DNA from 2 places in the Luedemannella flava genome. Region 2 is predicted to be linked to the other one. Evidence: predicted binding sites of a transcription regulator. Region 2 holds the regulator's gene; the other holds the start of a gene.
The links. Region 2 encodes HrcA, which represses chaperone genes, less so after heat shock. Its sites were predicted from a motif close to GGTTNGCACNCTCNNNNNGAGNGTGCNAACC; they were not measured.
Positions count from the first base shown of each region.

Region 1: groL (chaperonin GroEL) is a predicted target of HrcA. The motif match lies at 13,863-13,893, and genes of this name have one in related genera.

Region 1 is NZ_BAAALT010000046.1:32,594-48,170, reverse strand. Features, by position in the region: gene ABD211_RS09430 (hypothetical protein) at 1-55, shown strand, start outside; gene ABD211_RS09425 (fumarate hydratase) at 82-1,737, shown strand; gene ABD211_RS09420 (DUF4184 family protein) at 1,837-2,517, shown strand; gene ABD211_RS09415 (hypothetical protein) at 2,483-2,632, opposite strand; gene ABD211_RS09410 (cellulose binding domain-containing protein) at 3,063-5,954, shown strand; gene ABD211_RS09405 (Fic family protein) at 6,178-7,392, opposite strand; gene ABD211_RS09400 (class II fumarate hydratase) at 7,510-8,892, shown strand; gene ABD211_RS09395 (hypothetical protein) at 8,962-11,259, shown strand; gene ABD211_RS09390 (class I SAM-dependent methyltransferase) at 11,256-11,882, opposite strand; gene groL (chaperonin GroEL) at 11,987-13,606, opposite strand; gene ABD211_RS09380 (hypothetical protein) at 14,020-15,144, opposite strand; gene ABD211_RS09375 (cold-shock protein) at 15,401-15,577, opposite strand, start outside.
Region 2 is NZ_BAAALT010000041.1:23,259-38,835, forward strand. Features, by position in the region: gene ABD211_RS08825 (ATP-binding protein) at 1-1,848, shown strand, start outside; gene ABD211_RS08830 (HIT domain-containing protein) at 1,829-2,173, opposite strand; gene ABD211_RS08835 (TM2 domain-containing protein) at 2,270-2,560, shown strand; gene ABD211_RS08840 (16S rRNA (uracil(1498)-N(3))-methyltransferase) at 2,591-3,319, opposite strand; gene dnaJ (molecular chaperone DnaJ) at 3,353-4,483, opposite strand; gene hrcA (heat-inducible transcriptional repressor HrcA) at 4,522-5,544, opposite strand; gene ABD211_RS08855 (DUF4870 domain-containing protein) at 5,734-6,147, shown strand; gene hemW (radical SAM family heme chaperone HemW) at 6,184-7,395, opposite strand; gene ABD211_RS08865 (enoyl-CoA hydratase-related protein) at 7,424-8,218, shown strand; gene ABD211_RS08870 (Ig-like domain-containing protein) at 8,277-9,665, shown strand; gene ABD211_RS08875 (hypothetical protein) at 9,721-10,584, shown strand; gene ABD211_RS08880 (phytanoyl-CoA dioxygenase family protein) at 10,761-11,672, shown strand; gene ABD211_RS08885 (GlsB/YeaQ/YmgE family stress response membrane protein) at 11,903-12,178, opposite strand; gene ABD211_RS08890 (NUDIX domain-containing protein) at 12,229-12,759, opposite strand; gene lepA (translation elongation factor 4) at 12,756-14,636, opposite strand; gene rpsT (30S ribosomal protein S20) at 14,819-15,085, shown strand.

The sequences.
Region 1 (15,577 bases), on a different contig from region 2:
GGGCCCGCCGGCGACCGTCGGCCAGCCCACATCCACCCCGGGCGGCGGCAAGTAGATCCGCCGGGTGGGTACGCTTCGGCCATGCCGGAATTCGACTTTTCGCCCCTGCTGCCGCTCGGCCCCGACACCACGGAGTACCGGCTGCTCACCACCGACGGCATCGACACGGTCGACGGCCCGGGCGGGCGGCGGTTCCTGACGGTCGAGCCCAGCGTGCTGCGCTCCCTGACGGCCGAGGCGATGCACGACATCGCGCACTACCTGCGCCCGGCGCACCTCACCCAGCTCCGGTCGATCATCGACGACCCGGCGGCCTCCCCGAACGACCGGTTCGTGGCCACCGACCTGCTGCGCAACGCCAACATCGCGGCCGGTGGCATCCTGCCGATGTGCCAGGACACCGGCACGGCGATCGTCATGGGCAAGCGGGGACGGCATGTCCTGACGGACGGTGCCGACGAGCGGGCGATCGCGTCAGGCGTCTTCGACGCGTACACCAAGCTGAACCTGCGCTATTCGCAGCTCGCGCCGTTGACCATGTGGGACGAGCGCAACACGGGCTCCAACCTTCCCGCGCAGATCGAGCTCTACGCCGAGGACCCTTCCGGGCATGCGGACGAGTACAAGTTCCTGTTCATGGCCAAGGGCGGCGGCTCGGCCAACAAGAGCTACCTGTACCAGGAGACCAAGGCGCTGCTGAACCCCACGCGGATGCTGCAGTTCCTGGAGGAGAAGCTGCGCCTCATCGGCACGTCGGCCTGCCCGCCGTACCACCTGGCGATCGTCATCGGCGGCACGTCGGCCGAGTTCGCCCTGAAGACCGCCAAGTACGCGTCCGCGAAGTACCTCGACGGGCTCCCGACGGAAGGCTCCATGTCGGCGCACGGCTTCCGGGACGTTGCGCTTGAGGCCGAGGTGCTGGAGCTGACCCGGCAGTTCGGGATCGGCGCGCAGTTCGGCGGGCGGTACTTCTGCCACGACGTGCGGGTCGTCCGGCTGCCCCGGCACGGGGCGTCCTGCCCCGTCGCGATCGCCGTCTCCTGCTCCGCCGACCGCCAGGCGCTCGCGAAGATCACCCCTTCCGGGGTCTTCCTGGAGCGGCTGGAGACCGAGCCGGCCCACTTCCTGCCCGAGGTCCGCGACGAGCAGCTCGCTACGGACGTGGTCCGGGTGGACCTGAACCGGCCCATGGCCGAGATCCGCGCCGAGCTGTCCCGCTACCCGGTGAAGACGCGCCTGTCGCTGTCCGGCCCGCTGGTCGTGGCCCGCGACATCGCCCACGCGAAGATCGCCGAACGGCTGGCGGCGGGCGACCCGATGCCGTCCTACCTGCGCGACCACCCCGTCTACTACGCCGGCCCCGCCAAGACGCCGGAGGGCTACGCGTCCGGCTCGTTCGGCCCGACGACGGCCGGCCGGATGGACTCCTACGTGGACAGCTTCCAGGCGGCCGGCGGCTCGCTCGTCATGCTGGCCAAGGGCAACCGCTCGGCGGCCGTCACGAAGGCCTGCCACTCGCACGGTGGCTTCTATCTGGGCTCGATCGGCGGTCCTGCCGCCCGCCTGGCGCAGGACTGCATCACCAGCGTCGAGGTGCTCGAGTACCCGGAGCTGGGCATGGAGGCCGTCTGGAAGATCGAGGTGAAGGACTTCCCGGCCTTCATCGTGGTCGACGACAAGGGCAACGACTTCTACGCCGAAACCACCAAACCCGTCGTCACGGTGGGCCGCCGCTGACGTTCCGCGCCGTCGCGTGGCGAATAAGGGTCGCTGTACGGTCCAAATTCGCCACAGCGTGCGCACACGTCCGCCACACATCGGGCTTAGCGTGGGCGGGTGCCTGCCACCTTTCCCTCGCATCCGGCTGTCGTGCTGCCCCTCAAGGTGTGGCGGCCGGGGTGGTTCGACGGGGTGGCACTCGTCCTTGGTGCCGCGGCGCCGGACATCGCCTACGCGTTCGACGGGTCCGGGCTGCCCGTGTGGCCGCTCTCGCACCAGGTGCACGGGCTGGTGCTGTGGTGCCTGCCGGTGGTGTTCGTCGGGTGCTGGCTGACCCGGTGGGCGGCGCCGCTTGTCGCGGCACATCTACCAGCATGGCTGCGTGACTATGGCGCGCTGGGCGTCGCGCGGCCGCGCTGGTGGGTCACCGCGTCGTCGGGTGTGCTGGCCGCTGCCAGCCACCTGGTCTGGGACGCGCTCGCGGACAAGACGTGGGTGGAACTGCCCTCGACGGTCATCGGCGGGCTCGTGACCATGGCGCTGCTCGTCCATGTCGGACGGAGCGGTCTGCTGCGCGAGTGGCACGGCCCGCCGCCGTCAACGGCACCGCGCCCCGCGCTGTTCTGGTCGGTGGCGGGGGCCACGGCCGCCGTCGGGGTGGCGGTGGCACCGGCGCTGCCGGGCGCATTCCTGCCACACACCACGGGGGTACGCCTGTTGTGCGCGTTGGCGCTCGGGCTGATCGCTGGTGCCGTCGCGGCCACTACGGTGTGTCCCACACCGTCCACTCGACGGTGATCGCGTACTCACGCACGGTGCGGACCTTGAGGAGGAAGACGGGCGAGTCCGCCGAGACGCGTACGCAGTACTGGCTGCCCACGTTGGGCCTGACCTTCTTGGCACCGTCAAGCATGACCAGTCTGTCGCACTCGGCGGCGGTCGGCTGCCCGCCTTTCCACGTCGCGATGAACGAACCGCGTGCGTAGAGCTCCGTGATCCCTGAGTGGATGTCGAGACCGGTCCCCGGGGCCGGCGGACCGCGTGCCGGTGAGTGCCGCTGATCTCCACTTCCATCCGTTGTCGAAACGATTCGACTACGTGCTGGGTGCATAACGGGACAACAGCGCAGGGCCTTCTTCGTCGGGGGGCCCAACTATTGACATCGGTCAGCGGGAGTGTGAATCTCGGCGCGGGGCCGGTACGGGAGCAAGGGCAGCTCCCCGACACAGCACGCTCAGTCATGCATGCGCGTGGCTCGATGACGCTCGTCCGGGTCCGTCCCCGCCATGCATGTGGTCACCCACCCGCGCCCGTCGAACGGCGGCGCTCCAAAAAGGACCGACATGCGAAGTAAAACAAAGCTGCGGCGAAATCTGGCGTTGGCGTCCGCGCTCGTCGCCGGTGCCGCCACCGTCGCGGTGGCGGTCACCTCCGCCGTCACCACGGCGTCGGCCGCCGCGTCCGACTCGTACTCCTGGAAGAACGTCCGGATCGACGGCGGTGGCTTCGTCCCGGGCATCATCTTCAACCAGACCGAGAAGAACCTCATCTACGCCCGCACCGACATCGGCGGCGCCTACCGCTGGGACGAGTCGGGCCAGGCCTGGATCCCGCTGCTCGACTGGGTCGGCTACGACAAGTGGGGCTACAACGGCGTCGTCAGCATCGCGACCGACCCCGTGCAGACCAGCAAGGTCTACGCCGCCGTCGGCATGTACACCAACAGCTGGGACCCCAACAACGGCGCGATCCTGCGCTCGTCGGACAAGGGCGCGACCTGGGCGGCCACCGCGCTGCCGTTCAAACTGGGCGGCAACATGCCCGGCCGCGGCATGGGCGAGCGCCTCGCGATCGACCCCAACAAGAACAGCATCCTCTACTTCGGCGCGCCCTCCGGCAACGGCCTGTGGCGCTCGACCGACTCGGGTGTCACGTGGGCCAAGGTGACCGCCTTCCCGAACGCGGGCAACTACATCGCCGTGCCCGGCGACTCCTACCAGGGCGACAACCAGGGCGTCGTGTGGGTCACCTTCGACCCGTCGACCGGCACCTCCGGCAACACCACGCAGACCATCTACGTCGGCGTCGCGGACAAGAACAACACCGTGTACCGCTCGACGGACGGCGGCACCACCTGGTCGGCCGTGGCCGGCACCCCGACGGGCTACATCGCCCACAAGGGCGTGCTCGACCACGTCAACCACCAGCTGTACATCGCCACGAGCGACACGGGCGGCCCGTACGACGGTGGCCACGGCCAGGTCTACAAGCTGAACACCGCCACGGGCGTCTGGACCGACATCAGCCCGGTGCCGGTCAGCAGCTCCGACCAGTACTTCGGATACAGCGGTCTCACCATCGACCGGCAGGCCCCGGGCACCATCATGGTCTCCTCGCAGATCTCCTGGTGGCCCGACATGATCACCTGGCGGTCGACCGACGGTGGCGCGACCTGGACGAAGATCTGGGACTGGACGTCGTACCCGAACCGCAGCTTCCGCTACACCATGGACATCTCGTCCGTGCCGTGGCTGAGCCTGGGCGCGAACCCGGCGCCGCCGGAGGTCACCCCGAAGCTGGGCTGGATGAACGAGTCGATGGAGATCGACCCGTTCAACTCCAACCGCATGATGTACGGCACCGGTGCCACGATCTACGGCACCACCAACCTGAAGAACTGGGACGCCGGCACGCAGATCACCATCAAGCCCATGGTCAAGGGCCTGGAGGAGACCGCGGTGCTCGACCTGATCAGCCCGCCCACCGGGACGGCCCCGCTGATCTCGGGTCTCGGCGACATCGGCGGCTTCCGGCACACGAACCTCGACGCCGTGCCCGCCATGATGTTCCAGCAGCCGTACTTCACGTCGACGACCAGCCTCGACTACGCCGAGCTGAACCCGTCGTACATGGTCCGGACGGGCAACTTCACCGACTCCGACCGGCCCAACGACAGCCACGTGGCGTTCTCCACCGACGGTGGGGCGAACTGGTTCCAGGGTCAGGAGCCCGGTGGCGTCAACAACGGTGGCACCGTCGCGGCGGCCGCCGACGGCAGCCGCTTCGTGTGGTCGCCGGGCGACGCCGGCCAGCAGGTCATCTACTCGGTCGGCTTCGGCCAGTCGTGGTCGGCGTCGAGCGGCGTGCCCGCCAACTCGGTCATCGAGTCGGACCGCGTGAACCCGCAGAAGTTCTACGCGTTCAACGCCGGCAAGTTCTACGTGTCCACGAACGGCGGCGCCGCGTTCACCCAGACGGCGGCCTCCGGCCTGCCGACCACGGGCAACGTGAAGTTCAAGGCGCTGCCCGGCGTCGAGGGTGACATCTGGCTGGCCGGCGGCGACGCGACCACCAGCACCAGCGGCGTGTGGCGCTCGACCGACTCCGGCGCGTCGTTCACGAAGGTGTCGGCCGCCACGGCCGGCGTCAACGTGGGCTTCGGCAAGGCGGCCCCGGGCTCGACGTACCCGGCCGTCTTCGCGTACGCCACGATCGACGGCGTGCAGGGCGTGTACCGCTCGGACAACGCGGGCCAGACCTGGGTCCGGATCAACGACAACGCCCACCAGTACGGCAACGCCGCTGAGGCGCTGACCGGTGACCCGCGCATCTACGGCCGGGTCTACCTGGGCACCAACGGTCGCGGCATCCTGTACGCCGACCGCCTCGGCGGCAGCAGCCAGCCGCCGATCTCGACGGGCGGCCCGACCACGCGCCCGCCGACGAGCAGCGTGCCCACGAGCAGTGTCCCGACGTCGCGTCCGCCGACGAGCAGTGTCCCGACGTCGCGTCCGCCGACAAGCAGCGTGCCTACGTCGCGTCCGCCGACGAGCAGTGTCCCTACGTCGCGTCCGCCGACGAGCAGTGTTCCGACGTCGCGTCCGCCGACGAGCAGTGTGCCGACCAGCGCCGTGCCCACGTCGGGCGGCACCGGTTCCTGTGTCGCGACCTACTCGGTGACCGGCCAGTGGCAGGGCGGCTTCCAGGGCAGCGTCACGGTGAAGAACAACCGCTCCACGGCCAGCACGGCGTGGACGGTGACCTGGACGTTCGCCAACGGACAGGTGATCACGCAGCTGTGGGGTGGCAAGCACACCCAGAGCGGCGCGAACGTGACCGTGACCAATGAGGCCTGGAACGGCTCGTTGGCCGCGGGCGCCAGCACCACGTTCGGCTTCCTCGCGAACTGGGGCACCACCAACGCCGCCCCGACGGCAACCTGCACCGTCAGTTAAACCCCGCACCGCCCCAGGTGGGCCCGGCGCCTAGTGTGCCGGGCCCACCGCCCGTTTCCGCGTCGTACTTCAGGGTGGTCCGTGTGCAGTTTCATTGCCATACAAAGTGCAACCAGGGCTAGAACGGTGTGATGGCGTCACAGACGGTGCGGTTCACGGTCTCGGACGAGGACCGGGCGCGGCTCGACCGGCTCGTCGAGCACTTCGGCGGCGACCGCTCGGCCTATCTCCGCGCCACGCTCACGGTGATGGAGTCGCTGCGCCGGCCGGCGCGGTCTGCGAAGGCGTCCAGCGCGGCCAGCACCTCGGTTGACTGCCACATCCGGTTGCGGTCATAGCCGGTGAACTCGGTGAGCACGCCAGCCACCACGAGCGGTGCGATGGCCCGATGCACGTTCTGCGGCGCGACGTCCAGCACGGTGGCCGCAGTGGCGGAGTTCAACACCGGGTGCCGGATGAGCGCGTCGGCCAGCCGCCACACCAGAGCGTCCCGTCTCGCGGTGACCTGTGTGTCCCACCGGGCACGGATCTCGCGTAGTTCGGCCACGAGTTCGCGACCGTTGGCGGTGGCGGCGAAGGACGCTTGCGCAAGCCGTTCGACAATGGCGGTTGGGTCCCCGTGACGGTAGCTGGTGAGGGCGTCGAAATAGCGGTTCGTCTCGCTGAGCAGGCCGGCTGAGACGGGCACCGTGACGTTGCGGGTAAGTCCGTGACCGCGCAGCATCGCGTGGATCAGGGCACGACCGGTGCGGCCGTTGCCGTCGGGAAACGGGTGGATGGTCTCGAACTGTGCGTGCGCAACCGCGACCTGGCTCATCAGGGGAAGGTCGGTACGTCGGCCAAAACGCACGAGGTCATCGATGAGTGCTGGGACGCGGGTGTGGTGTGGCGCTACGAAGGCCGCCTCATGTGGACCGAAGTCGCTCCCGCCGACCCAGACCTGTTCCTGGCGCCACCGACCGGCGATGGTCGGTTCGTGCCGGGCGACGAGCGCCGCGTGCATGGCGAGGATTGCTTCGTCGTCGAGGTTGTCCGCAAGTGCAAGCGCGGCCCGCATGGCATCGACATTGCCAACGATCTCGGTAGCGTTGCGCTTGTCTCTGCTGCCGAGCTCGGCCAGGGCGATCGCCTTCGCTCCGGAGGTGAGGTTTTCTATCCGGGACGAGGACGCTGACTCGGACCTGAGCAGGACTGACGCGAACGGCGCGACCTCGGTGCCGAGTTCAGCGTCGAACCGGGCGATCTCTGCGGATGCGTCCTCAGCGAGTGCGGTGATGTTGGCCGGCAGAGCAATCGTCCTGTCCGCGATGGTCGGCACGACCGCGGCACGGTAGGGGCCGGCGTGGCGCTGGCGCACGCGGGTAGAGACGAACTCGGGAGGGATCTTCGGCACCCACGGGTACTCCTCCCAGGACAGGCTTGGCCAGTCTGAGGACATGGGGTTATTCTAGTTTCAGAAACTCATTAAGTGATACTAAGCGCCGGTGTCAGTGGGCGATCGGCCCCGGACCCGCACCTTGACGTCGAATACGGTCCGGCGTGGCAGGATTCAGGCGTGGACGTACGCATCGAGCGGGACACGATGGGTGAGGTCCGGGTGCCGGCGGACGCGCTGTGGCGGGCGCAGACGCAGCGGGCGGTGGAGAACTTCCCGGTCTCCGGGCGCGGGCTGGAGCCCGCCCACATCCACGCCCTCGCGCTGATCAAGTCGGCGGCCGCCGCCGTCAACGTGGAGCTGGGCGTGCTCGACGCCGCAATCGGCGAGGCCATCGTCGAGGCAGCCGACGCGGTGGCGCGCGGGGAGCACGACGACCAGTTCCCCGTCGACACGTTCCAGACCGGCTCGGGCACCTCGTCGAACATGAACGCCAACGAGGTGATCGCCACCCTTGCGGAGCGGCTGGCAAATACGAAGATCCATCCCAACGACCACGTCAACGCCTCGCAGTCGTCCAACGACGTGTTCCCCTCCTCGATCCACCTGGCCGCCACGGACGCGGTGGGCAACGACCTCGCCCCGGCGCTCGCGCACCTCGCCGGCGTGCTGTCGATGCGGGCGGAGGAGTGGCGCGAGGTGGTCAAGGCCGGCCGCACGCACCTCATGGACGCCACGCCGGTCACCCTCGGTCAGGAGTTCTCCGGCTACGCCGCGCAGGTCTCCTACGGCGTCGAGCGGCTCTACGGCGTGCTGCCGCGCCTGGGCGAGCTGCCGCTGGGCGGCACGGCCGTCGGCACCGGCATCAACACGCCGCCCGGGTTCGCCGCGAAAGTGATCGACAAGCTGGCCGGCCGCACCGGGCTGCCGCTGTCCGAGGCGCGCAACCACTTCGAGGCGCAGGGCGCCCGCGACTCCCTCGTGGAGTGCAGCGGCCAGCTGCGTACCATCGCGGTGGGCCTTTACAAGATCGCTAATGACATCCGCTGGCTGGGGTCGGGGCCCCGCACCGGCCTGCGCGAGCTGAACCTGCCCGACCTGCAACCCGGGTCCAGCATCATGCCGGGCAAGGTGAACCCGGTGGTGTGCGAGTCGGTGCGGCAGGTGTGCGCGCAGGTCATCGGCAACGACGCGGCCGTCGCCTTCGCCGGCTCGCAGGGCGACTTCGAGCTCAACGTGATGCTTCCGGTGATGGCCCGCAACCTGCTCGAATCGGTGCGCCTGCTGGCGGCGGCCGCGCGCCTGCTCGCCGACCGCTGCGTCGCCGGCCTGCAACCCAACACCGAGATTCTCCGGGAGTACGCCGAGAGTTCGCCGTCGATCGTCACCCCGCTCAACCGGCGCCTCGGCTACGACGAGGCGGTCGCCATCGCCAAGCAGGCGCTCGCGGAGAACAAGACGATCCGCGCCGTCGTCCTGGAGCGCGGCCACGTGGACAGCGGACGGATCACCCTGGCACAGCTCGACGAGGCGCTCGACGTGCTGCGGATGACCCGGCCGTAGGGGACTTTTCGCCGTGCGGCCGCCGCCGGTTCATCGACCGGCCACATGGGACCACCATGGTCACGCCCCGTGACCCGTACTCCGCTCCGCTTCGTCCCGGCTCTCGTGGTCCTCGTCGCGCTCGTGGCCGCGCTGCTCCTCACCGGGACGTCGGGGTGGTCCATCGCGCGGTACGCCGCCGTCTGGGTGGTCGGCATCGCGCTGCCGGGGACGCTGCTCTTCCGGGCCCTGTGCGGCCCCCGGGGCAATCTGCCCGAGGATCTGGGGTACGGCGCGGCGACCGGCCTGCTGCTGCAGCTCGCGGCCTGGCTGGTCGCCGCGGCCACGGGCTGGCGGCCGGTGCTGTGGGTCGTGCCGGCACTGACCGTCGCGGCGTTCGCGGCGGTGCCGTCGCTGCGCCGGCACGTCCGGGTGCGGGGCCTGACGCCCGTGCCGACCGGCCCGGCGTGGGCCCTCGCCGGGGTGATGCTGGTGGCCCTCGGCTGGGCGTACGCCCAGTGGCGCAGCACCCCGCTGCCCGGCGGCCCTGGCCTGTACTACCAGGATCTCCTCTACCACCTGGGTCTCGTCCGGGAGCTGGCCCGCCCGCTGCCCTTCCAGGTGCCGCAGCACGCGGGCGACGCCCTGCACTACCACTACCTGTCCGACGCGCACATGGCCGCGTCCGGGACCGCGGCCGGCGTCCCGGCCGCCGACGTGCTGCTGCGCCTGTGGATCGGGCCGGTCCTGCTGGTGACCGTGCTCCTGTTCGCGGCGCTGGGCCGGCAGCTGACCCGCGGTTCGTGGTGGGCGGGGGCCGCGACCGCCGCCGCCGGCCTGGTCACCGCGGCGTTCGCGATCGGCGGCTCCGGGCTCCTCGCGGTCTCCCCGCTGACGTTCCTGAGCCCGTCGATGACGTACGTGCTGCCGCTGATGGCGGCGCTGGTCTCGCTCGTCGTCGGGCTGCTGCGCGGGGACGCCCGCCCGGCCGGCGCCTGGGTGCTCACGGCGGCGTTCGCGTTCGCGTGCACGGGGTCGAAGGCGTCGGCGCTGCCGACGGTGCTGGTCGGGGCGGTCTTCGGCGCCGTGGCGCTGGGGGTCGTGGGGCGGCGGATCCCGTGGCGGGGCGTGACGCTGGTCGTGCTGCTGGGCGTCGTCGTAGCCGTCGGGGCGTGGATCTTCACGGGCGGCGGGGCCGGCGCGCTGAGCCCCGAGGCGTTCAGCGTGGTGCGCTGGATGTCCGCCTACCGCGACACGGTGGGGCGGGGCGAGAACCGGGTGGTCGGCGGGCTGCTCCCACCGGGCCTGGCGGAGGCCGGCGTGACGGGGTGGCTGTTCGTCCTCGCGCTGTGCGGCTGGTGGCTGCTGGAGCAGGGCCTGCGGTTGTTCGGGGTGGTGTGGCTGCCCTTCGCGCGGAACTCACCCGTGCGGCGCGATCCCGGCGCGTGGGTGCTCTGGGGGGTGGCGCTCAGCGGTGCGGGGGCCGCCTGGATGCTGTGGAACCCGTCCGCGAGCCAGGGGTACTTCTGGATCGGCGCGCTTCCCTTCGGGGCGGCGCTGGGCGTGGCGCTGGTCGCGGATCACGTGGAGCGCGGCGCGGTCCGGGTGCCGGCGCGGTCCACCATCCGATGGATGGGCGCCGCGCTCGCGGTCGGCGGGGCGGTCACCGGGCTCATACGGTGGGGGTTCGACGGGCTGAACGGCGGCGGGGAGCATCCCTACCAGCGGTGGGCGCTGGTGCTCGGCCTGCCGTGGGCGGTGGTCCTGGCGCTGGCCGTGGTCGGGATGATCGTGTGGCGGCTCGGCTTCCGGTGGGCAGGGCGGGGGGCCGCGGTGGCGTTCGCCGTGGCGCTGGGAGCGGGCGTGGCATCGCTCGGGATCACCGTGCAGCCGCAGCTGACGCAGCCCACCCAGGCGAGCGTCATCCGGACGGGGAGGATCCCGGATAACTGGCTGACGGCCGCCGAGGTGCGCGCCGCCGCGTGGCTGGACGCGCACGCCGGCCGCGACGACGTCATCGCCACGAACGTGCACTGCCGACCGGTGCCGACCGTCGAGCACTGCGAGGCGTCGGGCTTCTGGGTGACCGGGCTGGGCGGCCGGCGCGCGGTCGTGGAGAGCTGGGCGTACACGACGCGGGCTGTGGCGGCCCACGGCGTCGACGGGTATCAGTACAGCCGCCAGCCCGCCCCGGACCCGGAACGGTACGCCCTCAACGAGCGGGTCTTCGCCACCGGCACGGCGACGGACGTCGCGGAGCTGCGACAGCGCTACGGCGTGCGGTGGCTGTTCGCCGACACGCGGGCCGCGCCGGTGTCGCCGGCTCTCGCGACGGTCGCGACCGTCCGCTACACCGACGACACCGTCACCATCTACGAACTGCCCTAGCTCTCGGCCGCGACCAGGGGCTTGCGCATGCGCATCAGCCACGTCGTGGTGGGGACGCGGGTGACGTCGTTGACGATCTCGCCCTCGATGTCGCCGAACGACTCCTTGGCCAGCGCGACGAAGCCCTCCGGCTGACGCACGTGCTCGCCCCGGTCGTTGGACGACATCCACTTGGCGATCGGGTTCTGGTTCGGCTCGAACGTCGGGTCGATCGAGCACACCTCGCCGGTCGGGGCGAGCACCCGGGCCGACAGGTCCAGCAGGTGCCGGCACTGGTCGTCGGTGAGGTGGTGCAGCAGGCCCATGAGGATGACCTTGTCGACCGGCGGCAGCTCGGGCAGGTGCTCCTCGGTGAAGATCTCGCACCGGAAGGAGCCGCGGTCGCCGAAGTTCTTCCGGGCGTGCTCGATGTAGCGCTCCGAGGTGTCGAAGCCGTAGTACTTCACGTTGGGCAGCCGGTCGAAGTAGTAGGCCGGGCCGCAGCCGACGTCGAGGATGACGTCGCCGTCCTGGAGGTTCAGCCGCTCAAGGGCGAGGTAGCGGACCCGGTGGGCACCCACGGCCTTCTGCAGGCCGACATACATGGGAACACTGCTGAGCAGGCTCTTCACGTGTGAAAGCACGGGGCACTCTAACACCTCTGAGCGACCGTCGATGTTTCGTCGAGATGCGAAAGGGCGGGCCGTATAACGGCCCGCCCTTTCTGAGGCGTTTTAGTGCGAAGGACCTAGAAGTCCATCTCGCCGCCGCCGGGGGCGGCCGGCGCGGCGGCCTTCTCCGGCTTGTCCGCCACCACGGCCTCCGTGGTGAGGAACAGGGCGGCGATCGACGCGGCGTTCTGCAGCGCCGAGCGGGTCACCTTGGCCGGGTCGATGATGCCGGCCTTGAGCAGGTCGACGTACTCACCCGAGGCGGCGTCGAGGCCGTGACCGGCCTCCAGGTTGCGCACCTTGTCGACGACGACGCCACCCTCGAGGCCGGCGTTGACGGCGATCTGACGCAGCGGGGCGTCGAGCGCGACCTTGACGATCTGCACACCGGTGGCCTCGTCGCCCACCAGGTCGATCTTGTCGAACGCGGTCTTGCCGGCCTGCACGAGCGCCACGCCACCGCCGGGGACGATGCCCTCCTCGACGGCCGCCTTCGCGTTGCGAACGGCGTCCTCGATGCGGTGCTTGCGCTCCTTGAGCTCGACCTCGGTGGCCGCGCCGACCTTGATGACCGCGACACCGCCGGCGAGCTTCGCCAGGCGCTCCTGCAGCTTCTCGCGGTCGTAGTCCGAGTCCGACTTCTCGATCTCGGCACGGATCTGGTTGACGCGACCCTGGATCTGGTCGGCGTCGCCGGCACCGTCGACGATCGTCGTCTCGTCCTTGGTGATGACCACCTTGCGGGCGCGGCCCAGCAGGTCGAGCCCGACGCCGTCGAGCTTGAGGCCGACCTCCTCGGACACGACCTGGCCACCGGTCAGGATCGCGATGTCCTGCAGCATGGCCTTGCGGCGGTCGCCGAAGCCGGGCGCCTTGACGGCGACCGACTTGAAGGTGCCGCGGATCTTGTTGACGACGAGGGTCGACAGGGCCTCGCCCTCGACGTCCTCGGCGATGATCAGCAGCGGCTTGCCCGACTGCATGACCTTCTCCAGGATCGGCAGCAGGTCCTTCACGGAGCCGACCTTGCTGTTGACGATGAGGATGTAGGGGTCCTCCAGGACCGCCTCCATGCGCTCGGCGTCGGTGACGAAGTAGGCCGAGATGTAGCCCTTGTCGAAGCGCATGCCCTCGGTGAGCTCGAGCTCGAGGCCGAAGGTGTTGCTCTCCTCGACGGTGATGACGCCTTCCTTGCCGACCTTGTCCATCGCCTCGGCGATGATCTCGCCGACGGTGGTGTCGCCGGCCGAGATGGAAGCCGTGGAGGCGATCTGCTCCTTGGTCTCGACATCCTTGGCGAGCTTGGCGAGCTCCTCCGCCACGGCGGCGACGGCGGCCTCGATGCCCCGCTTGAGGCCCATCGGGTTCGCACCGGCCGCGACGTTGCGCAGGCCCTCACGGACCAGCGCCTGGGCCAGGACGGTCGCCGTCGTCGTGCCGTCGCCGGCCACGTCGTCGGTCTTCTTGGCGACCTCCTTGACCAGCTCAGCGCCGATCTTCTCGTACGGGTCGTCGAGCTCGATCTCCTTGGCGATGCTCACACCATCGTTGGTGATGGTGGGGGCTCCCCACTTCTTCTCGAGCACGACGTTGCGGCCCTTCGGGCCGAGGGTCACCTTGACGGCGTCGGCGAGGATGTTCATGCCCCGCTCAAGACCGCGGCGGGCCTCCTCGTCGAACGCGATAATCTTGGCCATTCGGCGTTGTCCTCCTGGACAGTCTGTCGCGACGGCCGTAGCCGCCTGACCTTTACGCACCTTCGAAAGCGACCGGTTGTGCCGGTCACTTGCGTAGGTCGGGCCGGATAAGCCCGCGACGACCGGCTCCTCGCGCCAGCCCGACCGCCGTCCCCGGCGTCCGGTCTGGCCCTCGGCGCCCCACCGCCCCGACCAGAGACCCCTCGGCACGGGCCGTGGGGTCCTGGCACTCAGCCTAGGCGAGTGCCAATGACTTGTTTAGCACTCTGCCTACCCGAGTGCAAGCGGCCCGCCGGGAGCGTAGCCGTGATCACGGCTGCGCCGCGGCGTACCCATGAAGCGATTTTGGCGGTCATGGACAGGGCCATGACCGCCAAAATCGGATTATTCAATTGTTCTTTACCGGCGCGCGCTCAGGAGTTGAGCTCGTGCCCCAGGCTGGCCGTCGACGTGGGGGCCTGCCTGGCCCGCAGCTGGGCGTATGTCGGCAGGAGCGCGAGCAGCATGCCCGCGTAGCCCACCGCCCCGATCAGGGTGCCGATGCCGTCGATGATGCCCAGGGTGGCGTTGTACCCGAATCCGGGGTCGATCGAGCTGCCCACGGCGCCGGCCGCCGCGACCCCGATGATGCCGAAGATCAACGGAACGACGTACCCGAAGATCACGTACGGCACGAACGCGATCAGGATCTTGCCCAGGTTCGGGCCGAAGTCGGAGTGGGCCAGCTGGAACGACCCGCCGACCGGGTTCTCACCCCGCTGGAACACCCCGACGAAGCCGTACATGCTGAACGCGAACGCGGCGTACACGCCGGGCAGGACGCAGCAGGCCGTGCCGACGCCGACCGCGAGGCCGAACAGGATCGTCCAGGGGAACAGCCGCATGGCGCGCGACATGCCGTAGCGGAACGCGTCGCCGACGTTCGCGCTCTGCCCGGTGCCGGCCTCCTGGACGATGGCCCACGTGCCGGCCGCCCAGGCCGCCGACGCGATGAACGCCACGCCGACGTACAGCAGCAGCAGCACGAGGAAGCCGCCCAGCAGGCTGCCGACGGCGGTGGCCGTCGAGTCGAAGTCCAGCACCGAGAAGGTCCACGCGCCGATCGCGAACTGCTGGATGACGGCGACAACCGCCATCGGCACCGAGATGCCCAGCCCGGTGATGATGAGGGCGGACTTCCAGCTGCGCTTGGCGACCTCCTGCACCTTGGCGAACCAGGAGCTGAAGTCCGGGCCGCCGGGCACGAGCGGGTCGCCCGCGTTCTGGTATCCCGCCGGGACCGCGTACGACCCCGCGGGCGGGGTGGTGTAGCCGGACGGCGGGGCCGTGTAGCCGGGCGGAGGCGGCGGCGCCGCGTAGCCGGGCTGGGGTGGCGGCGGGGCCGCGTAGCCGGGGGGCTGCGGCGCGTACCCCGGGGGCGGCGCCGGATACCCGGGTTGGGGTGGCGGCGGGTACGAGCCCGGATCCGGGGCGGCCGGCGTGATGTTGGTAGGCGGCTCGTACGGGTCGTCGGCCTGCCCGGGGGGTGGGTACGTCATGGGGGTGTGTGCCTCCGTCGGGGTCGCCGGCGTCCCACGCCGCCGACAAGATTGTCAACGCCCGTGAGTGTGGCGGCCCATGGCAACACCGTGCAATGCCCGGCCCGAAAAGCGCACCGCGTCCCGGGCACCGCGACGGCCAGCGTCACGTGCGCGATGAACAGGACCGTCTGTCCGAATGGGACGCCCGGCAAAGACGAGGGGCACCGACGCTTGGGGTGAGCGCGGTGCCCCGATCGAGCATCACCGTTCGACGTCAGATGAGGCGAACCTTCTCTGCCTGCGGGCCCTTCTGCCCCTGGGCGATCTCGAACTCGACGCGCGCGCCGTCGTCCAGCGTCTTGTAGCCGTCCATCTCGATAGCGGTGAAGTGGACGAAAACGTCCTGCCCACCGTCAACCGCGATGAAGCCGTAGCCCTTCTCGCTGTTGAA
Region 2 (15,577 bases):
GCCCGCTCCGCGAACGCCGACATGAAGCGGGCGATCACGAGCGGCCAGCTGGCGCTGGACGGATACCTGCTCACGTCGGACCTGAAATACCGGCAGGTGTACTGGGAGGCCCAGCGCGCGTACCCCCAGCAAGTCGCGGAGCTGCGCAGCCTGACGGGCGGGGCGGAAGCCGCGGCCATCGCCGAGGTGGCGTACCAGACGGAGGTGTGGTGGTCGCTCGCCGACCGGTGCATCATCCAGGACCCGGCCGTCATCTCCGACAAGGAGATCAAGGAGGTCCTGGAGCGGTTCGACTACGTGGCGATCGCGACCGCCAACCTGGACAGTCGACTGACGACAACGGCGACGAACACGCTTGCCGATCTCGACGCGCTGGCCCGCGCCACGCTGATCGGGCTGGCCGTACTGACCGCCATCGCCGTGGCCATCGTCGCGTTGATCGGCTGGCGGGCGACCCGGCGCATCACCACCCCGCTCGGCCAGGTGGTCAACGCCATCGACGAACTCGCCCGGGAGAACGTCGACGTGCACGTGGACGCCGAGGAGGCGCCCGCGGAGATCGCCGCGGTCGCGGAGGCCGTGAACGAGGCCGCCGACCGGTCGGCGATGGAACGCCGGCTGCTGGCCGAGACCCGCAACGTGTCCGTCGCGGTGCGCGGGCACCTCTCCGGCGCGGAGGCGACCAGCGCCGCGACCCGCGGCCTGGGCCACCTGCTGAACGTCGACCACGTGCTGATCCGACCGTCCGCGACCGCGGAGGTCATCGCGACGTCCGCGACGTGGAGCGCGCCCGACGCGGTGGGCGACCCGACCACGCTGGTTCACGCGACCAAAGAGTGGCCGATCAACGAAGACCCGCTCTACGTCGTGGACGCGTCGGCGGAGCCCGACAGCTCGCTCACCGGGCAGGAACGGGACAGCCTGCGGGCTGCCGGCGCCGGACCGGCGGTCACCGCCGCCATCGGCGAGGGCGACGAGCGGATCGGGCACCTCATGGCCATCAAGCGGCTCGGTCATGGCACCTGGACGCCACTCGAGATCCAGGTGGTCCGCATGATCGCCGCCGACCTCGGCCGGGCGTTGACCCACGCACGGCTGTACGCCCACGAACAGGAACTGGTCCAGCGCCTCCAGGACCTGGACGCGGCCAAGACGGAGTTCCTGTCCAACATCTCCCACGACCTGCGCACCCCGCTGACCAGCGTGGCGGGCTACCTCGAGGTGCTGCTGGAGGAGGACACCGGACCGCTGAACCCGACCCAGACGAGGATGCTCACCGTCGTCGACCGCAACGTCGAGCGCCTGCGCATGCTCATCGAGGACCTTCTCGTGATGTCGCGGATCGAGTCGGCCACGATGACCATGACACTCGAGCCGATCGATGTCGGCGCCGTCCTGGAGGGCGCCTGCCAGACGCTGGCACCGAACGCGCGCATGGCCAGCGTCGCGATGACCTATGAGGTCGCCGGCCCGCTGCCGCTGCTCGGCGACCGGTACTACCTCGACCGCATGTTCATGAACGTGCTGTCGAACGCCGTCAAGTTCACCCCTCCCGGAGGGACGGTCACGGTCACCGGGCGGGCCGAGGGGTCAACCGTGGTGATGGTCGTGCGCGACTCCGGCATCGGCATCCCGCGCGACGAACTCGACAACCTGTTCACCCGGTTCTTCCGGGCCAGCAACACGGCCCGGCACGCGATCTCCGGGACCGGCCTGGGCCTGACGATCGTGCGGACCGTCGCCGAGCGCCACGGCGGCACCGTCACGATCGACTCCGAGGAGAACGTGGGCACCACGGTGACCATCCGGCTGCCGCTGTCCGACGATGTCAGCCCGGCGGCCACGTGAGGTCACGGCCCGACAGCACATGTGCGTGCACGTGGTGGACCGTCTGCCCGGCGGACGGGCCGGTGTTGAACACAACGCGGTAGCCGTCCGTCGCGCCCTCCGCGGCCGCCACGGCGGCGGCCGCGGCCAGCACCTCCGAGGCGAGGCCCGGATCGGCGGCGACGAGCTCGCCGACGTTCGCGTGGTGCGCGCGCGGGATCACCACCACATGGCTGGGCGCCTGGGGGTTGATGTCGCGGAACGCCAGCGTCGTCGGCGTCGAGTGGACCTCGGTCGCGGGGATCTCGCCGGCCACGATGCGACAGAACAGACAGTCGTTGCTCACACGGCGCATCCTAGGCGGTCCCGGTAGGCAGGCCCGGCAGCGACCAATCCGCCTGTTCGCGCAACCGTGGGCGGAACGGGCTCATACGCTGGCGGTATGGCCTATCCACCAATGCCGGGCGTGCCCGACCCGATGGCGCCCTACGGCGTCGATCCGGTCACCGGGCAGCCGCTGTCCGATAAGACCAAGCTCGTCGCCGGCCTGCTGCAGATCTTCCTGGGCGGCTTCGGCGTCGGCCGGTTCTATACGGGCCACACCAAGATCGCCGTACTCCAGATCGTGGTCACGATCTGCACGTTGGGCTTCGGCGCGCTCTGGGGTTTCATCGACGGCATCATCATCATCGCCAACGGCGGCACGGACGCCGAGGGCCGCGTCCTGCGCTGAACCTACCAGCGCCCCAAGCGGGCGCTGAATCTACCAACGCCCCAAGCGGGCGCTGAGCACCGACAGGGCGGCCACGCCGGCCGTCGAGGTGCGCAGCACCTCCGGGCCCAGCCGGACCGCTACCGCGCCGGCCGCGTCGAAGGCGGCCAGCTCCTCGTCGGCAATGCCACCCTCGGGGCCCACGACCAGCACGATCTCACCGGACGCCGGCAGGTCCACGGCCGTCAGCGGGGTGGTCGCCGACTCGTGCAGCACCAGCCCCAACGCGGCGTCGCGCAAGCGGCCGGCGAGCGCCGCCGTGCCCGCCGCGCCCGCGACGGTCGGCAGCCACGGGCGGCGGGCCTGCTTGGCGGCCTCCCGGGCGGTGTCCACCCAGCGCTGGCGGGACTTCTCCCCGCGCTCGTCCTTCCACCGGACCACCGACCGGGCGGCCGCCCACGGGACGACCTCGTCCACGCCGACCTCGGTCATGGCCTGTACGGCCAGCTCGCCCCGGTCGCCCTTGGCGATGCCCTGCGCGACGACGAGGGCGACCGCGTGCGGTGGGACGTACCCCCGGGTGGTGATCGACAGGTTGAGGGTGCCGCGCCCGACGGCGGTGACCACCGCGGACGCCGTGCCGCCCCGGCCGTCGGCGAGGATCAGCTGCTCGCCCGCCCGCAGGCGCTGCACCGTGGACGCGTGATGCCCCTCCGGCCCATCCAATGTGAAGAGATCACCGGAAGGAAGTTGCGCCACCAGAAAGAGCGGCAGACTCACTGGGCTGTCCGGTTCACTCGCCCCGCTCGCTCACTAGGCGTGCCCGTTGAACGCGTCGCGGATGGAGCTGAACAGGCCGCCCTTCTGACGGGAGACCTCGGCGATCTCCTCGCCGCGCAGCGCGGCCAGCTCGCGCAGGAGGCGCTCCTGCTCCGGGTCGAGCTTCGTGGGGGTGCGCACATCGAGGTGGACGTGCAGGTCGCCCCGACCGGTGCCGCGCAGGTGGGGCACGCCCCGGGCGCGCAGGCGCAGTGACGCGCCGTGCTGGGTGCCGGCCTTGACGTCGACCGTCTCCTCGCCGTCGAGGGTCTTGATCGTCAGGCGGGTGCCGAGCGCGGCGGCGGTCATCGGGAGGGTGACGCGGCAGTGCAGGTCGTCGCCCTTGCGGGAGAAGACGTCGTGCGGCCGCTCGTGGATCTCGACGTAGAGGTCGCCGGCGGGGCCGCCGCCGGGGCCGACCTCGCCCTGGTTGGCCAGGCGGATGCGCATGCCGTCCTCGACCCCGGCCGGGATCTTGACGGTGAGCGACCGGCGGCTGCGGACCCGACCGTCCCCCGCGCACTGCTGGCACGGGTGCGGGATGGTCGTGCCGTAGCCCTGGCAGGTCGGGCACGGGCGCGCCGAGACGACCTGGCCGAGGAACGTCTTCTGCACCGACTGGATCTCGCCCCGGCCCGCGCACGTCTCGCAGGTCTGCGGGTGCGTGCCGGCGGCCGTGCCCGCGCCGCTGCAGGTGGTGCAGAGCACCGCCGTGTCCACGGTGATCGGGGCGTCCACGCCGAAGGCGGTCTCGTGCAGGTCGAGGTCGAGGCGCAGGATCGCGTCGGCGCCGGCGCGCGTGCGGGGGCGCGGGCCGCGCGAGCCGCCGCCGCCGAAGAACGCGTCCATGATGTCCTGGAACCCGACGAACGGGCCCGCGCCGCCGGGGCCGGGGCCGCCGCCCTGCGGGGCGAGCGGGTCGCCGCCCAGGTCGACGATCTCACGCTTGCGCGGGTCGGAGAGGACCTCGTAGGCGGCGTTGATCTCCTTGAACTTCTCGTGCGCCGCCGGGTCCGGGTTCACATCGGGGTGGAACTCCCGCGCGAGCTTGCGGTAGGCGCGCTTGAGCTCGTCCGGCGACGCGCCCCGCTGCACCCCGAGGATGCCGTAGTAATCCTTGGCCACGTGAGTCCCAAGTCCTCAATCGTCTCGTACGTCGGTCGTCAGCTGCCCTCGAGCACGTCACCCAGGTAACGGGCGACGGCCCGCACCGTGGCGATCGTGCCCGGGTAGTCCATCCGGGTGGGCCCCAGCACACCCAGCCCGCCCACCATGGTGTCGCGCGGACCGTAGCCCGTGGCGACGACCGAGGTGGTGCGCAGGTCCTCGAATTCGTTCTCGTCGCCGATGCGCACGTGCGCGCTGGTCTGCCGGACCTGGCCGAAGAGCTTGAGGATGATGACCTCCTCCTCCAGCGCCTCCAGCACGGGCCGCAACGAGCCGGCGAAGTCGAGCATGTTGGCCCGGGCCAGGTTGGCGGTGCCGGCGATGGTCACCCGCTCCTCGCCGCGCTCGACGAGCGTCTCCAGCAGCACCGTCGACAGCGACGCCATGGCGCCGCTCAACTCGGGGCGGACCTGGTCGTGCAGGCCCGGCACGACGGTGGGTGTGTCGGTGAGCCAGCGGCCCACGAGCGCCTCGTTCATGGCGGCGCGCAGCTCGACGACGTCGTCGGCGCCGAGCGGGGCGGGCACGTCGACCAGGCGCTGCTCGACCCGGCCGGTGTCGGTGATCATGACGACCATCAGCCGGGTCGTGGAGATCGAGATCAGCTCCAGGTGCCGGACCTTGCTGCGCGACAGGCTCGGGTACTGCACGATGGCGACCTGTCGGGTCAACTGGGCGAGCAGGCGCACGGTGCGGTGCACCACGTCATCGAGGTCGACGGCACCGACCAGGAAGCGCTCGATGGCCCGGCGCTCGGCCGGGGTGAGCGGCTTGATCCGGGAGAGCTTGTCGACGAAGAGGCGGTAGCCCTTGTCGGTGGGGACCCGGCCGGCGCTGGTGTGCGGCTGGCGCAGGTAGCCCTCCTCCTCCAGCACGGCCATGTCGTTGCGCACCGTGGCCGGGGAGACGCGCAGGTTGTGCCGCTCGACGAGCGCGCGGCTGCCGACCGGCTCCTGGGTGGAGACGTAGTCCTCGACGATGGCGCGGAGCACTTCGAGCTTCCGGTCGTCCAGGGACATTCCGTCATCCTCCCCTCACTGTGCGCGCGCTGGCACTCCGAAACGGTGAGTGCCAGTCTACGTCGCCCTGGCCACGGACCGCGACGCGCGCAGCGTGGCGTGACACGCACTCACGGTGTCGCCCAATGGTCCCTCCCGAAGGGCCGTGCACACTAGCGCAGCGATCGTGATAGCCCTACGGTGACCCCCATGACTGAGCCTCCCCTCACACCCCCGCCCCCGCCGCCGCCCGCGGCCGGGCCGCCGCCCATCGGCTACTCCAGCAACGATGAGAAGACGTGGGTCCTCGTGTCCCACTTCGGTGGCGCCGCCGGCGCCCTCATCGGCACCGGCGGTGGCGGCTGGATCGCGCCGCTCATCGCGCTGCTGGCGAAGGGCAACGAGTCGCCGACCGTGCGCGCGCACGCGGTGGCCGCCCTCAACTTCCAGGTCCCGCTCGCCATCGCGGCCGTGATCGGCTGGATCACCGTCTGCATCGGCATCGGTTTCATCATCTGGATCGCCGCGATGATCGTGGGGATCATCTTCGGCGTCCTGGCCGGCCTCAAGGCCAACGAGGGCCAGTTCTACAAATACCCGTTCTCGCTTCCGCTGGTGAAGTAGGCCACATACGTGACCGGGGCGCCGACGGCGTCCCGGTCACGGCAGCAGGTCGCGGACCACGGCGTCGGCGAGCAGCCGTCCGCGCAGCGTGAGCACGGCCCGGTCCCGCTGGAGCTCCAGCAGGCCATCGGCGACGGCCCGCTCGGCCGAGGCCAGCCCCGCCGGCGTCAGCCGGTCCAGCGGCAGCCCTTCAGCCAACCGCAGGCGGAGCATGACGTCCTCCAGGTGCCGCTCGTCCGCGGTCAGCGTCTCCCGGCCCGCCGCCGGGGAGACCCCGTCGGCCAGCGCCGCCGCGTAGCGCGTCGGGTGGCGCACGTTCCACCAGCGCACCCCGCCGACGTGGCTGTGCGCGCCCGGCCCGAACCCCCACCAGTCCCCGCCGCGCCAGTAGATCAGGTTGTGCCGGCAGCGGGCCGCCTCGTCGCGCGCCCAGTTTGACACCTCGTACCAGCTCAGGCCGGCGCCGCCGAGCGCGGCGTCCGCGGCCAGGTAGCGGTCCGCGGCCACATCATCGCTGGGCGCGGGGAGCTCGCCCCGGCGCACGCGCGCCGCGAGCCGCGTGCCGTCCTCCACAATCAGGGAGTACGCCGAGACGTGGTCGACCCCGGCGGCGACGGCGCTGTCGAGGGAGGCGGCGAAGTCCTCCGCCCGCTCCCCCGGCGTCCCGTAGATCAGGTCGAGGTTGACGTGCTCGAAGCCGGCGTCGCGCGCCTCGTGCGCGGCCCGCGCGGCCCGGCCGGGCGTGTGCCTACGGTCCAGGACCGCCAGGACGTGCGCGGCGGCGGACTGCATGCCGAGCGAGATCCGGGTGAAGCCGGCGCTTCTGAGCGCCCGCAGCGACGCCGGGTCGACCGACTCGGGGTTCGCCTCCGTGGTGATCTCCGCGTCGGCGGCCAGGCCGAACGTCTTGTCGATGGTCTCCACGATCCGGGCGAGGTCGGCGGGCGGGAGCAGGGTGGGCGTGCCGCCGCCCACGAAGATCGTCCGGGCGGGCGGGGCCGCGCCGGCGAGGACCCGGCCCGCGAGCTCGATCTCCCGGACCAGCGTGTCCACGTACTCCGCCTGGCTGGCGCCGCCGCCCAGCTCGGCGGCCGTGTACGTGTTGAAGTCGCAGTAGCCGCACCGGGACGCGCAGAACGGCACGTGCACGTAGATCCCGAACCCGTCGGCCCCGACGTCTGTCAGGGCGGGCGCGGGCAGCGCCCCGTCGGGCGGAGCGGGGTCGCCGTCGGGCAGCGTGCTGGGCATGGTTCCCAGTGTGCCGTAGCGTCGCGGCATGACCTTGGTTGATGTCGTCGTGGACCGGGGTGTGGCCACCCTCACCCTGAACAGCACGGCCAACCGGAACGCGCTGTCGTTCCGGTTGATGGACGAGCTGTCGGCCGCGCTCACGGCGGCGGTCGGGGACCCGGCGGTGCGGGTCATCCTGCTCTCGCACGCCGGCCCGGTCTTCTGCGCCGGCGCGGACCTGCGCGAGACGACGGCGGCGGTGTCGGCCGGCACGACGCTGCCCGTGGTGCGCCTCGCCCAACTGCTGGCCGACCTGTGGGAGTGCCCGAAACCGCTGGTCGCCCGCGTCGCCGGGCCGGCCCGGGCGGGCGGGCTGGGCCTGCTCGCGACCGCCGACCTCGTGTTCGCGGCGGCGTCGGCGACGTTCGCCTTCACCGAGGTCCGCCTGGGCGTGGTGCCCGCCGCGATCTCGCCCGTGGTGCAGCCCCGGCTGACCGCGCGCGGCCTCGCCGAGCTGTACCTGACGGCCGAGCCGGTGCCCGCCGCCCGCGCGGCAGCGGCGGGCCTGGTCACCGCCGTGGTGCCGGACGACGGGTTGGACGAGGCGGTGGCGGCCGCGGGCGCGGCCGTGGTGCGCGGCGCGCCCGGCGCCCTGGCCGAGACCAAGCGGATCTGCCGGGACGGGCCGGGGGTCGTGCTCGGGGAGGGGCCGTCGGCGACGGCGATGCGCGCCCGGCTGGCCGCCGCCGCCGAGCTGTCGGCGCGTACGTTCGCCGGGCCGGAGGGACGCGAGGGATTGGCTGCCTTCGCCGAGAAACGCCAGCCGTACTGGGAGGCGTAGCCCGTACGGCCGACGCGCCGATGTGATCACCGCCGAACGTGACGGTCGTTAGGCGAATGTGAGCAACTTGACACACCGGGCCAGAAGACGCGCGGCCGCCGTGGCGCTGGCGACCGTCGCGGGGGCAACTGGATGCCTCATCGGGGCTGCGCCCGCGGCGGCCGGCACTGCCGTCGTGTACTCCGACTTCGAGGACGGCACGCACCAGAGCTGGGCCCCGATGGCGAGCCCGACGACCATCACCAATACCTCGGCGGTGGCCCACACCGGCAGCCGGAGCCTGCTGGCGTCCAGCCGGTCCGCCGGTGCCCAGGGTCCGGCGCTCAACATCACCAACAGCATGCGGATCGGCATGCGGTACCAGTTCTCCGTCTGGGTACGGACGGTGAGCGTGCCGGCCAACGTCAACATCACCGTCCGGCAGATGTCCGGCACCGCCCAGGAAGCGGGCGTCCAGGTCGCCAGCAACGTGGCCGTCGGGCCGACCAGGTGGACCCACCTACGTGGCACGTACACGCCGCCGTACGGCTACGACCGGTTCCAGGTGCGGGTGGAGACGGGCAACGGGCCGGAGCCGTTCTACATCGACGACTTCACGCTGACGGTCCTGGAGACGACGCAGCCGCCGGTCATCACGAACCCGGCCAGCGGCTCGGTCGTCGCCTCCCGACAGCCGACGATCATCGGCGTCGGTCCGCCGTTCACGACGGTGACCGTCACCGACGGCCCGACGGTGGTGTGCCGGGCCCGGGTCGACAAGGCCGGCGACTGGCGGTGCGAGGCGCAGGCCGCCCTGGCGGGCGGCGGTCACACCGTCACACCGACCGTCCACGACGCGGCGGGCAACGCGACGGCGGGCACCCCGGTGACGTTCACGGTGAGCGCGGCGGCCACCCCCGCGCCCCCTGTGATCCTCCTGCCCCGGCCGGACACGACGCTCGCGAACGCCACCGTGACCGTGTCCGGCACCGGGCCCCCGTCCGGCGAGGTGCTCGTGTCGGAGGACGGCCGCGTGCTGTGCGGCGCCACGGTCCTCGCGGACGGCACGTGGCGGTGCACGCCGGGCACGCCGTTCAGCGGCGGCCGGCACACCATCTACGCGGCGGTGCGCAACGGCACCGGCCCGGTCAGCTCCGCCCGGTCGGTCACGTTCGGCGTCGACACCTCGATCCCCTGGCCGCCCACCGTCCGCGATCCCGCCCCCGGGGCCACCGCCAACATCCGCCAGCCCGTCATCTCCGGTACGGGCGAGCCGGGCGTGACCGTGCGGGTCACCATCGACCGGGTGCTCGCGTGCGTGGTCACGGTCGGCTTCGACCAGTCGTGGCGCTGCGTCCCGGACGCGCCCGTACCGGACGGGCAGCACCTGCTCGTCGCGACCGCGGTCGACGCGGCCGGCAACTGGGCGAACGCGCGGGCGGTCTCGTTCTTCGTGCGCGCGTCCTGATCGACCTTGGGTCCGGTGGCGTCGTCCGGCTAGGGTGGCGACCGGAGGGTCAGGCATGCGACTGCGGTCGGTGGTGGGGGTGCTGGTCGTCCTCGCCGTCATCGCGGGCGTGGGCGCGTTCGTCGTGCTGCGCCGGGTCAGCCCGGACCTGCCCGGGATCCTGCTCGGCAGGCCCTGCACGGTGGGCTCCGGCGACGGGTCGGTCTCGCTGGACACGGCGCAGATGGCCAACGCCGCCACCATCGCCGCCGTCGGCCTGCGTCGGGGCGTCCCGGACCGGGCCGTCGTCATCGCGCTGGCGACCGCGTTCCAGGAGTCGGAGCTGCGCAACCTCGCGCACGGCGACCGCGACTCGCTCGGCCTGTTCCAGCAGCGCACCAGCCAGGGCTGGGGCACCGAGAAGCAGATCCAGGATCCGCGGTACGCGGCCGGCAAGTTCTACTCCGCGCTGCTGAAGGTCAAGGGCTGGCAGCAGATGCGGGTCACCGAGGCGGCCCAGAAGGTGCAGCGCAGCGCCTACCCCGAGGCGTACCAGAAGTGGGCCGACGAGGCGGAGGTGCTCACCGCCGCGCTCGCCGGCCACGCGGAGGGGGCCGTGACGTGCCGCGTCACCGGCCAGCCCGGCAGCCGCGGCCCGGCCGCCGCCGAGCAGCTCGGTGCGGCCATGCGCAAGGACTGGGGCAAGCTGCTCACGGTCGCCGGCGGCGCCGACACGGGGATCGAACTCGCGGCCACCTCGGACAGGTCCGGCTGGCAGCTCGCCCACTGGCTGGTGGCCCACGCCGCCGACCGGGGCGTCAGTGTCGTGCGCTTCGGCACCCGCGAGTGGCGCGCGGACAGCGGCGGCTGGAAGCGCGTGGACGCGTCGGGCGGCGGCGCGGGCGAGCGCGTGGTCGCCGAGGTCTTCGCGCCGGCGTAGCCGGCGCCTGCCGGTTTCGCTGCAGCGTAGTCGGGGTCTCACCAGGCGTGACGCGCGTCATAGCGGTCGCCGGACCCCTCAGCGTTCCTTGAGTTGCACGGGTGACCGCCGAAAGATGAGCGCGGCTACTATCGGCCGGTCACCCCGTTCCGCCCTACCCACTCAAAGGGGAGGAAATGACCGCTTCATTCGATTATGGCGGCCGCACCGGCTACGAGCCGATCAGCGAAGTCGACCGCAAGGAGTTCCACGAGCAGGGTTTCCTGCTGCTCCGGAACGTCCTCACCGAGGACCACCGTGCGGCCCTCGAAGCGGCGGTCGACCGCGTCTACGCGGAGGAGAAGGCGGCCGGCAACACCAAGCCCGACGGCACCCTGCACCTGCTCGGCTTCCTCGAGCGCGACGAGCTGTTCGGTGAGCTGCTGACCCACCCGATCGCGTTCCCGTACATGTGGGGCCTGGCCGGCTGGAACATCTACAGCCACCACAACCACCTCGACGTCACTCCCCCCGCCGCCGAGCCCGAGAAGCCGTACTGGGGCTGGCACCAGGACGGTTACCGGCAGAACTCCGACCCCGAGACGATGGACCCCAACGTCCCGCGGCCGATGTTCTCGCTCAAGGTCGCCTACGTGCTCTCCGACCTGTCGGAGACCGGCCGTGGCGCCACAAAGGTCATCCCGGGCAGCCACCTGTGGAACTCGCTCGACCGCCCCGCGGACCTGTCCGTGCACAACCCGGACCCCGAGGGCACCGTCGAGATCACCGCGAACCCCGGCGACGCGTTCATCTTCGACCGCCGCCAGTGGCACTCGCGCTCGACGAACCTGTCGACGATCACCCGCAAGATGCTCTTCGTCGGCTACACCTACCGGTGGATCCGCCCGCTGGACGAGCTGCACCCCGACATCAACGGCGAGTGGTACAAGAACCGCACGCCGGTGCAGCGCCAGCTGATCGGCGAGGGTGGCCACACGGCCAACTTCTGGGGCATCAACTGGGACGGCTACATCGACGAGGAGATCCCCCTGCGCAAGGAGCTCAAGACCAGAGGGCTCCTCGACAGGAACATCCCCTGGCTCCGCTAGGCAGTTCAGACGAAAGGGGTACCTCATGGGTACCCCTTTCGTCGTTCTACGAGGCCGCGTCCGCGGCGGCCGACGCGCGGGCGCGGGCCATGTACCGCTCGAAGATGGCGTTCTCGCTCGGCGCGTCCAGCGACAGCTGGTTTCGAAACGAGGTTCGACAAGCCCTTTTTCAACGCGGAGTGAGGGGCACCCGGCCCACCATCCGGGTGCCCCTCGGGCTCTGGTGCTGCTTAGTAGGTGCTGCGGCGCCCACCGGCCAGGGACACGGTGAGCATGACGCCCACGGCCGCGAGGCCGATCTGGATCAGCAGCTCGACCCAGTCCACGCCGTTCGTGGTGGCCACGCCGAGCGACCGGGCGATCGCGGTGCCCAGCAGGGCGGCGCCGACACCGATCAGCATCGTCAGCCACAGCGGGATGTCCTGCCGGCCCGGGACCACGAGGCGCCCGAGGGCACCGACGATGAGGCCGACGATGATGGCCGTGATAATTCCAGTGACAGTCATGACGCCTCCAATTCCGGGGCTCTTTCAAGCCTTCGTTATCGCTCGGCCTGTTACTGCCCGAGCGTGGAGAGCGTCAAACGCGCGGCTGCGTCGACAAGTGCGCGGTCCATCGTGGAGAACGCCATCGGCGGCGCGTTGACCAGGGAAAACCAGGAATATTCAAGGGACTCGGCCGGATCGATCTCGATGCGGTCCGCGGGCAGCCAGGCCAGATAAAAGCAGTCGAGTACGGGCAGCACCTCGCCCTGGAAGTCGTACTCCCCTATGTACATACCGACGAAGTCGCCGAGTTCGACATCGACGCCGAGTTCCTCGCGGCCCTCCCGCAGGGCCGCGTCGCGCGGGTGCTCCCAGCCGTCGCAGAACCCGCCCGGCGTCTCCCACAGCCCGGCCTTCGGCTCCATCGCCCGCCGCAGCGCGAGAAACCTCACCTCCGGCGCCAGCGGGCCGTCGAGCACGAGCAGGCTCGCCGTCGGCCGGGCGTTGACGAACAGGGCGTACCCACAGGATGTGCACGTGGTCGGAGGGTGGGTGGCCAGCGGCGCGCCGCAGCGCGGGCAGTGTGCCGACTTCGTCGTCACTTCTTGGCGGTGCCCTTGCCGTCGGTCCCCTCGTTGGTGGACAGCGCGGCGATGAAGGCCTCCTGCGGCACCTCGACGCGGCCGACCATCTTCATCCGCTTCTTGCCCTCTTTCTGCTTCTCCAGCAGCTTGCGCTTACGGGTGATGTCACCGCCGTAGCACTTGGCGAGCACGTCCTTGCGGATGGCGCGGATGGTCTCGCGGGCGATGACCCGCGACCCGATGGCCGCCTGGATCGGCACCTCGAACTGCTGGCGCGGGATCAGCTTCTGCAGCTTGGACGCCATCGTCGTGCCGTACGTGTAGGCCTTGTCCTTGTGGACGATCGCGGAGAACGCGTCCACCGGCTCGCCCTGCAGCAGGATGTCCACCTTGACCAGGTCGGCGGCCAGCTCGCCCTGCGGCTCGTAGTCCAGGCTGGCGTAGCCCTTGGTGCGGGACTTGAGCTGGTCGAAGAAGTCGAAGATGATCTCGCCGAGAGGCAGCGTGTAGCGCAGCTCGACGCGGTCCGAGGACAGGTAGTCCATGCCCTGCAGCACGCCGCGCCGGCCCTGGCACAGCTCCATGACCGCGCCGACGAAGTCGTTCGGGGTCAGCACGGTCGCGCGCGCCACCGGCTCGTACACCTCGGCGATCTTGCCCGTCGGGTACTCACTCGGGTTGGTCACGATGACCTCGGTGCGGTCGTCGGTGACCACCCGGTAGACCACGTTGGGGGCCGTCGCGATGAGGTCGAGGCCGAACTCGCGCTCCAGCCGCTCCTGGATGATCTCCAGGTGGAGCAGGCCGAGGAAGCCGCAACGGAACCCGAAGCCCAGCGCCGCGCTCGACTCCGGCTCGTAGACCAGGGCGGCGTCGTTCAGCTTGAGCTTGTCCAGCGCGTCGCGCAGCTCGGGATAGTCGGAGCCGTCCAGCGGGTAGAGGCCCGAGTAGACCATCGGCTTCGGGTCCTTGTACCCGCCGAGGGCGTCCTTGGCCGGCCTCGACTGGATCGTCACCGTGTCGCCGACCCGGGACTGGCGCACGTCCTTCACGCCGGTGATCAGGTAGCCCACCTCGCCGACGGACAGCGCCGCCGACTTCACCGGCTCCGGCGAGATGACGCCGATCTCCAGCAGCTCGTGCGTGGCCCCCGTGGACATCATCTTGATCCGGTCGCGCGCCTCCAGCCGGCCGTCGACCACCCGGATGTAGGTCACCACGCCGCGGTAGATGTCGTAGACCGAGTCGAAGATCATCGCGCGGGCGGGCGCGGCCGCGTCGCCGACGGGCGGCGTCATCTGCCGCACGATCTCGTCCAGCAGGTGCGGCACGCCCTCGCCGGTCTTGCCCGAGACCTTCAGACAGTCCTCCGGCTCGCACCCGATGAGGTGCGCCAGCTCCTCGGCATACTTCTCCGGCTGGGCCGCCGGAAGATCAATCTTGTTGAGTACGGGAATGATATGCAGATCGTTCTCGAGCGCCAGGTAGAGGTTGGCCAGCGTCTGCGCCTCGATGCCCTGGGCCGCGTCGACGAGCAGCACGGCCCCCTCGCAGGCGGCCAGGCTGCGGCTGACCTCATAAGTGAAGTCGACGTGCCCAGGGGTATCGATCATGTTCAGGACGGCGTGCTCGCCCTGCCGGTCGCCCTCGCGGATCCGCCACGGCATGCGGACGGCCTGGCTCTTGATCGTGATGCCGCGCTCGCGCTCGATGTCCATCCGGTCGAGGTACTGCGCGCGCATCTGCCGGGCGTCCACCACCTCGGTGAGCTGCAGCATCCGGTCCGCCAACGTCGACTTTCCGTGGTCGATGTGGGCGATGATGCAGAAGTTGCGGATGCGCTCCGGTGGGGTGGCACCGGGGCCGGAGGCGCCGGCGTCGGGCGTCGGTGGCACGTCTGTCCGTTTCCTCGTCGGGTCTGACTAGCTATAGTCCCATGCCGGCACCTGGGGCCGTTCCTGGTGCCGGCCGTTTTGGTCCGCCCCCTGGCCACCTGGTAACCTGGCTGTTCGCGCGCCGCGCTCGGTGCAGTGTGCGCATTTCCAACTCAGACTACGGAACAGGACGAGGCTGTCGCGTGGCGAACATCAAGTCTCAGATCAAGCGCAACCGGCAGAACGAGAAGGCCCGTCTGCGCAACAAGTCGGTCAAGTCTTCCCTGAAGACGGCCGTCCGCAAGTTCAACGCTGCCGCCGCGACGGGCGACGCCGAGAACGCCGCCGCTCTCATGCGTGCCGCGTCGAAGCAGCTCGACGTTGCCGTCAGCAAGGGCGTCATCCACAAGAACCAGGCCGCCAACCGCAAGTCCGCGATCGCCAAGAAGGCCGCGGCGCTCAGCGCCTGATCTTCCTCGCCCCGGGCGCCCCTGGCACCCCAGCGAACCATGGGGCGTCCCTGACGCCCGAGACGGAGGCCGCGAGCCCGGCGCACGCCGGGCTCGGCTCCGCGCTCCCTTTGCAGGTCGAGCGCACGCCTCACCAAGCGACAACGCCCGCCCCGCAGCCAACCGTGCCGCCCGGCGGGGCGTTTCCGCGTCCCGCCGGGCGCCATGCAGGCACGGTCGGCGAGGCGAGTCCCCCCCCACCCGCCAACTGCTCACATCTGGCGGGCCGCGACGTTCCAACCCCGCCAACTGCTCACATCTGGCGAGCCCCCAACGCTCCAACCTCACCAACTGCTCACATCTGGCGGCTCGGACGTCCGGAAACCCGCCAGATGTTCACATGTGGTGGCTGACGCGGTCCTGCCACTCGGCCAGGCGCCCATATGTGAGCATGTGGCGGCCTGCATCCGCCAACCTCACCGGGTACGGCGCCATGGCGAGGTAGACGACCGG